DNA from 3 places in the Actinospica robiniae DSM 44927 genome. Region 2 is predicted to be linked to each of the others. Evidence: riboswitches for the same ligand, from Rfam matches in the RefSeq annotation. Region 2 holds a riboswitch; each other region holds the start of a gene.
What was found. A riboswitch is a leader RNA that binds a small molecule or an ion and turns the genes downstream of it on or off. The one in region 2 is predicted to bind cyclic di-AMP.
Positions count from the first base shown of each region.

Region 1: it holds a riboswitch for cyclic di-AMP, as region 2 does, so the genes downstream of both, ACTRO_RS48905 (hypothetical protein) here and ACTRO_RS29955 (C40 family peptidase) in region 2, are expected to answer to the same signal.
Region 3: it holds a riboswitch for cyclic di-AMP, as region 2 does, so the genes downstream of both, ACTRO_RS38630 (LysM peptidoglycan-binding domain-containing protein) here and ACTRO_RS29955 (C40 family peptidase) in region 2, are expected to answer to the same signal.

Region 1 covers NZ_KI632511.1:3,712,292-3,715,557, forward strand. The annotation lists gene ACTRO_RS15745 (hypothetical protein) at 13-408, opposite strand; gene ACTRO_RS48905 (hypothetical protein) at 572-1,303, opposite strand; cyclic di-AMP (ydaO/yuaA leader) riboswitch at 1,313-1,533, opposite strand; gene ACTRO_RS47230 (hypothetical protein) at 1,592-1,801, opposite strand; gene ACTRO_RS15755 (GH1 family beta-glucosidase) at 2,225-3,266, shown strand, end outside.
Region 2 covers NZ_KI632511.1:6,976,329-6,979,594, forward strand. The annotation lists gene ACTRO_RS29950 (ABC transporter ATP-binding protein) at 1-39, shown strand, start outside; gene ACTRO_RS29955 (C40 family peptidase) at 353-1,369, opposite strand; cyclic di-AMP (ydaO/yuaA leader) riboswitch at 1,375-1,539, opposite strand; gene pcrA (DNA helicase PcrA) at 1,957-3,266, shown strand, end outside.
Region 3 covers NZ_KI632511.1:8,978,007-8,981,272, forward strand. The annotation lists gene ACTRO_RS38620 (transketolase) at 1-577, opposite strand, end outside; gene soxR (redox-sensitive transcriptional activator SoxR) at 712-1,191, shown strand; cyclic di-AMP (ydaO/yuaA leader) riboswitch at 1,528-1,679, shown strand; gene ACTRO_RS38630 (LysM peptidoglycan-binding domain-containing protein) at 1,688-2,596, shown strand; gene wecB (non-hydrolyzing UDP-N-acetylglucosamine 2-epimerase) at 2,949-3,266, shown strand, end outside.

The DNA.
Region 1 (3,266 bases), 3.3 Mb from region 2:
GCGGGCTCGCGCTCACTTGGCGGCCCACTCCGCCGAACTCGGCCGGGCGACTCGCCAGACCTCGGCGATTCGGTGGAGGTCGCCCGTTCGCATGATGAACGCGACCGCTCCAGCCGACGAGACGGCCTGCTCGACGAACGCATCCGCCGCTGCCTTCGCAGCCGCATCGGAGAACTGCCACCGCGGGACCCACACCCCCGTCCAGTCTGGATTCCTCGCTTCACCGGACTTGACCACGAGCTCATCGACGACCCCCGGAGCAGCCGCGGACAGCTCGAAGAGCCGCGAGTCGCTGCCGTCCTGCGTCTGCTGATGTTCCGCGAGCAGACGGAAGTACCAGGCGCCGTGAATCCCTTCGATCTCGAGGAAACCGAGCGTCGGTCCGTCCACCCAGTCGAGCGCGGCCACCCGGGCGATCTCAAGCCTCGAGCCGATCGCCCTCGCCAGCCTCTGTTCCGGCTCGCTCAACTATCGCCCCCTCATCTCTGGATGAGCTACCAAAATAACGACGAACCCCTCCCGGTGTGTCCGGGAGGGGTTCGTCGTGTGCTGTGTGTGGTGCTGGGTTTTATCAGTGGTTGACGATGGTGGAGACGATGTGGGCGGCCTGGTCTTCCCACTGCGAGTACAGGGAGCCGTTGAAGGAGGCCTGGACGTCCTGGGCGGCGCGGTGCAGGGACATCGACTGGTAGCCGGAGGGGAGGTTCTTCAGGAACGCCTTGGCCGCGTAGGTCGGGTCGTTGAGCTGGCTCGGGGTGCCCCAGCCGCAGGACGGACGCTGCTGGAACAGGCCGAGGGAGTCGTGGTCGACCGCGACGTTGAGGTTCTGGAGCTTGGACTCCTGCATCGAGGTGGCAACCGCGATGGTCGCGGCGTACGGGGACAGGTGCATGTCCTCAGCGGCCTTGACGATCGAGGTGGCGTTGGACCACTGGTCGGAGTCCAGGGTGATGTGCGACTGGCTTCCGACGGTGCCGGTGGGCTCGAGGGTCGCGGTGGTGGAGCCGGCGAACAGGCTGGTCGGGGTCGCGGCCTTGGCGGTGGTCTTCGCCGGGGTGGTGGTGGTCTTGGTGGTGGTCTTGGTGGTGCTGGCGGCGGTGGCCTTGGCGGTGCTCGCGGTGGCCTTCACGCTCGCGGGGGCGACGTGGGCGGTGGCGGGCTTGGCCGGGGCGGTGGCGGCGGAGGCGGTCAGCGGGGCGACGCCGACGCCGACGGCGGCCAGGGCGAGCGCGGCGGCGGGGTAGCGGCGCGGGCTGGAGATGAAGGTGCGGAACGCGGAGGTGGACATGCGGTTCTTCAGCACGAGTTCTAGAGCCTCTCCTTCGGCCGCCTACCGGGTTAGCTGACGGGTTCGGGCGGAAGGGGAGTTCGCCCTACAGCCCCCACACCGGGCGACGAAGACACGGACGCATAAGCACGTCGTGGGCGTCGTTGGTGAAGAGGGGGCCGATTCACCCCGGGGGACCGGCACGGTTGAGTGCCTGGTACTCATTGGGTCCCCGGCTCCGAGGATGGTCGCTGCGGGAGCTTCGTCGAACCGCTGCGCCGTCCTGTCGGACTCGGCGGGTGCGACCGGTGCCGGAATCTACTTTCACGGCGTGGGCCGGTGCACAACGAAAACAATACCCACTTTGACCGGATTGTCCAAATCCTCCGAAATTACCCACACCGAGTAATCGGACAGTCGCCAAGCGTCGAGGAAAACCCACCCGGCGCCCTGTCGAAAACGCCCCAGAAGTCGACCTGAAGCGAGCCTGACCAGCATGTTCGCGGCACGGATGGTCATTTCGACCGCATTCATCGCAATAAGTGCGGAACCGATTACCGAGCGTAAAAGGAATTCTCGAGCGCTATTCTCCGCATCTCCCGCGACACGTTGAGCGACGACTCCTCTATTGCCGTCGCCGCGCAGGTCTTCGTGATTACTCTGCGTAATTCACCGCGGCACGGACCCGGCTGACTTCCGTACGGAGCGCGAAGGGTGCGTTCCCTCTTTCGCAGAGGACTACTTCCGCAGGACCAGGCGGCCTTCGGCGCCGCTACGCCGCAAGTACGAACATTGACGGGCCTTGCCTCGGCCGCCCACGGCCCTTCCCCACATGACTCCACGCGAATGGTGTGGCATGATCACGACTTGCGGCCGGAGTACCGGGCCACGTGGGGCGGATCAGCTGTCTTACGGGTATCGCCGCGCCTGTCATCGAAGGACGAGGGACACGACGTCATGGGCATCACCGACGACTTCCGCGTGAGCGGTCTGAAGTTCCCCGACGGGTTCGTCTTCGGCGCCGCGACAGCGGCGTATCAGATCGAAGGCGCGGCCACCGAGGACGGGCGCGGACCGAGCATCTGGGACACCTTCAGCCATGTCCCCGGCAATGTCGAGAACGGTGACACCGGTGACGTCGCGATCGACTTCTACCACCGCGTCGACGAGGACCTCGACCTCGTCAAGAGCCTGGGCCTGTCCGCCTACCGCCTCTCGATCGCTTGGCCGCGCATCCTGCCGGCCGGCACCGGCGAGATCAACGAGGCCGGCCTCGCCTTCTACGAGAAGGTCGTCGACGGCCTGATCGCACGCGGCATCGAGCCCATCGTGACGCTCTACCACTGGGACCTGCCCCAGCCGCTCGAGGACCGCGGCGGCTGGACCACCCGCGAGACCAGCTACGCCTTCGCCGAGTACGCGCGCGTCGTCGGCCGGCGCCTCGGCGACCGCGTCGCCGTGTGGACCACGCTCAACGAACCGTGGTGCTCGGCCTACCTCGGCTATGCGAGCGGCAACCATGCTCCCGGGCGCCGCAGCGAGATCGGGGCGCTGCAGGCCGTGCACCACCTGAACCTCGCCCACGGCCTCGCGCTCATCGAGCTGCGCAAGGTCGTCAAGCGGCCGGACGCCAAGTTCTCCGTGACCAACAACTTGGCGATGACGTACGCCGCGGACCCGGCCAATCCCGAGGACGTCGACGCGAAGCGCCAGCTCGACGCCCTCCAGAACCGCGCGTTCACGGACCCGCAGCTGCGCGGCTTCTACCCGCACGACCTGCTGATGGACACCAAGCACATCACCGACTGGTCGTTCGTGCAGGACGGCGACCTCGAGTTGATCAACCAGCCGATCGACATCGTGGGCATCAACTACTACTGCACCGGCACGGTGCGCCGCGGTCCCGAGCACCCGACCGAGGGCACCGTGCACCCGGGCGCCGCGTGCGTCGAATCCGTCGAGCAGCCCGGGCCGTACACGGAAATGGGCTGGAACGTCG
Region 2 (3,266 bases):
GCCTCGACGGACCAGGAGACGGTCCAGGCGGAGGTCTGACGCGCCTGACGCGCGAAAAGCGTGCTTCCGCCCGGCGGAAGCACGCTTTTCGCGTATCCGGATGCGCCGAAGTGAAGGCGGCCGAAGGCAAGAAGAACGCCCGGGTCGTTCTCGGTGGGTGCGGGCCCGTCGCGCGGAGGGGGGAGAGTCGCGGCGGACCTGCGAGAACGACCCGGGCGTCGGTGGGCAGCGTCCTCGCAAGGGGGAGGGGGGAGAGAACGCCGCCAGGTCGGGTTGCCTGTTTCGCCGGCGCCGCTTGCCGTACAGGCGAGCGACACCGTAGCGCCGCTATCGGCGCTTGCCTAGGGGTTGGCTAAGGACGGCCGTAGCCGGCGACCGGACCGACGTTGTCGATCTGGCCGTACTGCACCACCGTGCCGGTGTGCGGGGCGTGTATGACCATGTCGTTGCCCACGTAGATGGCCACGTGCGTGATGCCCTCGCCGTAGTTGTAGAAGACGAGGTCGCCGGGCTCGAGGCTGGAGCGGGAGACGTGCTGTATGCCGTCGTACTGCTGGGCCGCGGTGCGCGGCAGCGAGACTCCGGCCGCCTTCCAGGACTCCAGCGTCAGCCCGGAGCAGTCGAAGGTGGTGGGGCCGGTGGCCGCGTACACGTATTCGTCGCCGAGCTTGGACTTCGCGTAGGCGACCGCGGCGGCGGCGCGCGCGTCCGGGGCGACGTCGGTGATGACGACGTTGGTCGCGCCCGAGTTGGCCCGGTTGATCGCCTGCTGCTGGGAGGCGTTGAGGCTGTTGTAGAGCGACTTCGCCGACGCGGCGTCCTGCAGGGCCTTGGTCTTGGCGGCCGCGCGCTGGGTGACCAGCTGCTGCTGCTGGGCCAGGGCGCTCTGCGCGAGCTTGGTGTCCGCCGCGATCTGGGACTTGGCCGCGGCCAGCTCCTTGAGCTGCTGGGCCTCCTGCGCGGTGATCTGGTTGCCGGCCAGGGCGGCGTTGAGGTAGCTGTCCGGGCTGTCGTCGAGCACGGCCTTGAGCGAGTCGGACAAGCCGGAGTCGCGGTACTGCTGCGCGGCCTGGCGTCCCATCGCGGCCTCGAGCGTGGAGGCCTTCTGGTCGTCCGTGGAGATCTCGCTCTGCAGCGCGTTGATCTTCTGCTGCAGCTGGGCGACCTGGCCGGTGGCGGCGTTGTACTGCTCGGTGGCCGCTTCGGCGTCGGCGTTCTTCTTGTGGTAGTCGGCCAGCGCCTGCTGAGTGGTCTCGGCGTGCGCGCTGCCCTGCATCAGCAGAACGGATCCGGCGGCGACGCCGGCGATGGCGACGGCCGAGGTGGTCCGGCGTACCGCGAGCTTGGGAGCACGGTGAGACGACGGCATGCGTGTCCTCTTCCCTGGGCGCCTGCCGAGTTAGCTGACGGGTTCGGACGGGAAAGTTCGCCCTACGCCTTGCCCTGGCCGGCGAGCCGGTGAGGGCTCTTCGGATCAGGCGCGGCGATTCACCCCGATGGGACGGTTGGGTCCCCGGCTCCGAGCGGCGCCCCGGGCCGCTCGGCCGATCGCTCGGCCGGGGTTCGGGTCGTCGCCGATGGATTCGGCGCGGATGTCCGCCGGGTGTCTGGCGACTCCGCGTGGGGCGGACATCTGGTGTGGGACTCTAGCGATTCCGGCCGGGCGCCACGCTTTTTCTCATCGGCTCTTTAACTTCCTTTTGCCGCGCGGGCGCGCCAAACCGGGACATAACGGCAGAGTCGATCGACGGTGAATCGTCGGGTTCTGGCGTCGATAGTCCGGTTTGCCCGGGCGGCAATCGCGGAAAAACGGACAAGTGTCGCAGGATCCTGCCGTCGAGGCGGCCGGAGAAGATTTTATCGACGTATTGTCGGCAAACCTGAGGGCTCCGATCATGCCGGAGAACCCCGGCGGCGGCCACCGCTGTCGGTGGACGGGCCTACACTCTTAGAGCGATGAGCGGCTACGAGATCCCCCTGTTCGATCTGCCCAAGCCCCCCGCCCCGGTGCGGCGGCGGGTCGAGTCGGTGCTGCCCGGCCTCAGCCGCCTCCACCAGGACCGGGAGCCGTCCGGCCGGGACGAGCCGGGCGAAGCGCCCGCGCCCGAGCGCCCGGCCGCCCCGCCGCCCGCCGCCGCGCCGGCCCCGAACCGCCCGTCCGGCGGGCGCGATCCGCAGGAGCTGCTCGAGGGCCTCAACCCGTCCCAGCGCGAGGCGGTCGAGCACGCGGGAAGCCCGCTGCTGATCGTGGCCGGCGCCGGTTCGGGCAAGACCCGGGTGCTCACCCACCGCATCGCCTACCTGCTCGGCGAGCGCGGCGTGCACCCCGGCGAGGTCCTGGCCATCACCTTCACCAACAAGGCCGCCGCGGAGATGCGCGAGCGGGTCGAGGCGCTGATCGGCCCGCGCGCCCGGATGATGTGGGTCTCCACCTTCCACTCGGCCTGCGTGCGCATCCTGCGCCGCGAGCACGAGCACCTGGGCCTGCCCTCGTCCTTCACCATCTACGACGCGGACGACTCGCGCCGGCTGATGGCCCAGGTGGCCCGGGACCTCGACCTCGACGTCAAGCGGCACCCGCCGCGCGGCCTGCTCGCCGCGGTCTCCGCGCTCAAGAACGAGCTGATCGACCACGAGTCGGCCCGCGACGGAGCCGAGTCGGAGCGCGAGGCGCTGATCGCCGAGGTGTACGGCAGCTACCAGAACCGGCTGATCGCCTCGCGCGCGCTGGACTTCGACGACCTGATCATGACCACGGTCAACCTGTTCCAGGCCTTCCCGGCGGTGGCCGAGAGCTACCGGCGCCGGTTCCGGCACGTGCTCGTGGACGAGTATCAGGACACCAACCACGCGCAGTACGTGCTGGTGCGCGAGCTCGTCGGCAGGTCCAAGGCCGCGCCCGGCCGCCGGGAGGCGGCCGAGGGCGAGGCCGTGCCGCCGGCCGAGCTGTGCGTGGTGGGTGACGCGGACCAGTCGATCTACGCCTTCCGCGGCGCCACCATCCGCAACATCCTCGAGTTCGAGGCGGACTACCCGGACGCCAAGACCATCCTGCTCGAGCAGAACTACCGCTCCACCCAGACCATCCTGTCCGCCGCGAACGCGGTGATCGAGCGCAACCGGGGCCGCAAGCCGAAGAACCTGTGGACCGACTCGGGCCAGGGCGAGTCGATCGTCGGCTACGTCGCCGACAGCGAGCACGACGAGGCCGCGTTCGTGGCCAACGAGGTGGACCGGCTCACCGACGAGAGCCTGGCCAAGCCGGG
Region 3 (3,266 bases), 2.0 Mb from region 2:
GCGCGTCGTGGTCCCGGCCGCTCACGGTCACGGTGGACCAGCCCTCGCGCTCGAACCGGGTGGCGATGCCGCCGGACCACCCGTGCGTGGCCGACTGGTTGTCGATGACGACGGCGGTCAGTCTCTCCAGGCCCACGGCCCCGGCGTAGGCGATGGCCTCGTGGTTCGAGCCCTCGTCGAGTTCCGCGTCGCCGAGCAGCGTGACCACGCGCTGCGTGGCCAGTCCGCGCGCCCGCAGTCCCAGCGCCGTGCCCACGGCCAGCCCGAGCCCGTGCCCGAGCGAGCCGCTGCCGATCTCCACGCCGGGCACCAGCACCCGGTCCGGGTGGTGGCCGAGCGGGGAGTCGAAGGAGCCGAAGCTCCGCAGCCACTCCTCGGGGATGAAGCCGAGCGCGGCCAGCACGGCGTAGTAGGCCACCGGGCCGTGGCCCTTCGAGAGCAGGAAGCGGTCGCGCAGCGGGTTGTCCGGGTCGCCCGGGTCCAGTCCCTTGAGCACGCGGGTGTAGAGCACCCACAGCACGTCGAGGGTGGAGGTCGCCGCCGGCCCGTGCTTCTCGTCGCCGGTCATCAGCGCCATCAGCCGGCGCGGCTCGTCGAGCCGGGCGCCGGAGCCGATCGCGTCCGCGATCGCAGTGTTCGAGTTCGTGTTCTCCATGCCCCCAAGCCTGCAACTTCAAGTCAGCTTGAAGTCAAGCGATAGGATCCGCGTTCATGCCCGTGCTGGAATCGCGCCTGACCATCGGCGAACTCGCCCGCCGCGCCGGGGTGGCCACCTCCGCGCTGCGCTACTACGAGCAGGTCGGGCTGATCGTCTCCGAGCGCACCGCCGGCGGCCAGCGCCGCTACGCCAGGGCCATGCTCCGGCGGGTCGCCTTCATCCGGGCCGCGCAGCAGGTGGGCCTGACCCTGGACGAGGTGGGCGCGTCGCTCGCCCGCCTCCCGGCCGAGCGCGCGCCGAACAAGGCCGACTGGAACTCCGTCTCGCACACCTGGGTGGCCCGGATCGACGACCGCATCGCAGAGCTCGAAGGGCTGCGGGACCGGCTCACCGGCTGCGTCGGCTGCGGCTGCCTCTCCCTGCGCACCTGCCGCCTCTACAACCCGGGCGACACCGCCGCCACCCACGGCGCCGGCGCCCGGTGGCTGCTCGGCGACACCCCGCCGGACGGGGCCGGGATCGCCGCCGAGTAGCCGGTGCGGCACTTTACGTCATTAGGTGAATGACTAAGCCGTTTTCCTCACCTTCCGCATCGACCGCGTCACTATTCTGATGTACGCAGCGTAGTTCAATGGTCGCGCTGTGTCTGAAAAATACTGCACGGGACGCGATGATAACGTCACTCCGCGTGATCGACGCTGCGTATCCGGTTATCGAAATGCCATCTGACCTGGCCGTTCGCACGGTATGCCACGAAATCATAGCGCTTCGTGTCGTTACCTGTTTTTCTCGCCAAATGGTCATTTGCCCGGTTTGCATGTGCTTAAGTTGATCCAGGCGTTGCTGAACAGCCAAGGAAATCCATGGCGGCAGCGCCTCCGCCGAATCCGTTGCGGAGCGTAGAACTCCGCGGAGCCGGGGACCCATGTCCCCCGGGGTGAATCCGTGCCCACGGCACGGTAGGGCGACCTCTTACGCCCGAACCCGTCAGCTAACCCGGCAGGCGGCCTGAAGAGGAAGAGCGAAGTCTTGACGTTCCACCGTCTGTCCCTGTCCGCCCCTGCCCGCAAGCGTGTCCGGACCGTCACCCTGAGTGCCGCCGTGATCGCCGGCGTGGCGATGCCGACGCTGGCCCAGGCTGCGACGATCGGTTCGACCCACACTCCGACGCAGCAGACCGCGCAGGCCGCCTCCGGCACCACGGCCACCGCGACCAACGTGTCCGACTCGACCCCCACCTCGAGCGACACCACCCGCTACACCGTCGTCGCCGGCGACACCCTGTTCGGCATAGCCAAGAGCAAGCTCGGTAACGGCGACGACTACCACAAGCTCTGGAACCTGAACAAGGACCGCACCGAGTCCGACGGCGCCAAGTTCACCAACGAGGACCTCATCCAGATCGGCTGGACCATCCTGGTCCCGTCCGGCAGCGCGTCCTCCACCTCGAGCGACTCCGCGACCACCGCCACCACCTCCTCGTCGGCGGGTTCGGACCAGTCCTCGACCGGCTCCAGCGCCTCGAGCAACTCGTCCGCCAAGGCGTCTTCGAGCACCAGCTCGTCCTCGAGCACGGACTCGACCACCACCTACGCGGACAACCTGGACGGCTGGATCAACCAGGCCATCTCGATCCTGAACGCGCACGGCTACTCGGTGTCCTACAACGCGATCTACCAGACCGCGATGAACGAGTCCTCCGGCAACCCGAGCGCCGAGAACGGCTGGGACTCCAACGCCGCCGCCGGCACCCCGTCGATCGGCCTCATGCAGATGATCCAGCCGACCTTCGACGCCTACGCGCTCTCCGGCTACAACGACATCTACAACCCGGTCGACAACATCATCTCCGCGGTCATCTACGCGCAGGCCACCTACGGCGGCCTGGACAACGTCGTCGCCGCCCGCTGCGGCGGTTCGTGCTGGTACGGCTACTAAGCCGACCAGTCCGGCTTGACCTGACACCGGCCGCACCGGCCCGACCGCACCCGCGACGCTCCCCGAGCGCCGCGGGTGCGGTCTTTCGCGTGCGCGCTCACTCCGGCGGCCGATTCCTCACATGATTCAGTGATCACAATTGCGCTCGCCGGACGGGCTGACGCGGCCAGGTTGGCCCGGCCGGCGGCCTCCGCGTGCGAGTATGCGGGCGAAACCCGAAGCAGGGCCTCGTCGCCACAAGGCCCGTCCCGCGGCCGCGTCCCGTGCGCGGCCGCGGGTTGCCCGCGGACGCCGCGCTCGCCGGCCTGCGTCCGCTCCCCGCACCCGCACCGCCGCGTCCGACGGAGAGGCCGTGTACGATCCCTGCGCATCCATCCTCAACGGCTCGGTCGCCTTCGTCCTCGGCACCCGGCGCGAGATCGTCAAACTCGCCCCGCTGACCGGACTGTTCGCCGACGCCGCCCGGGTCATCCACACCGGCCAGCACTACGACGCGCGCCTGGACGAGGTCTTCTTCACCGACTGCGGCATGCGCCGGCCCGACGTCACCCTCGGCGTGGGCGGGATGTCCCGGGCCGGGCAGGTGGCGGCGGCGGTGGCGAACCTGGACACGCTCTTCGCCGCCGCGCGGCCGGCCGCCGTGGTGGTCCAGGGCGACACCAACTCCGCG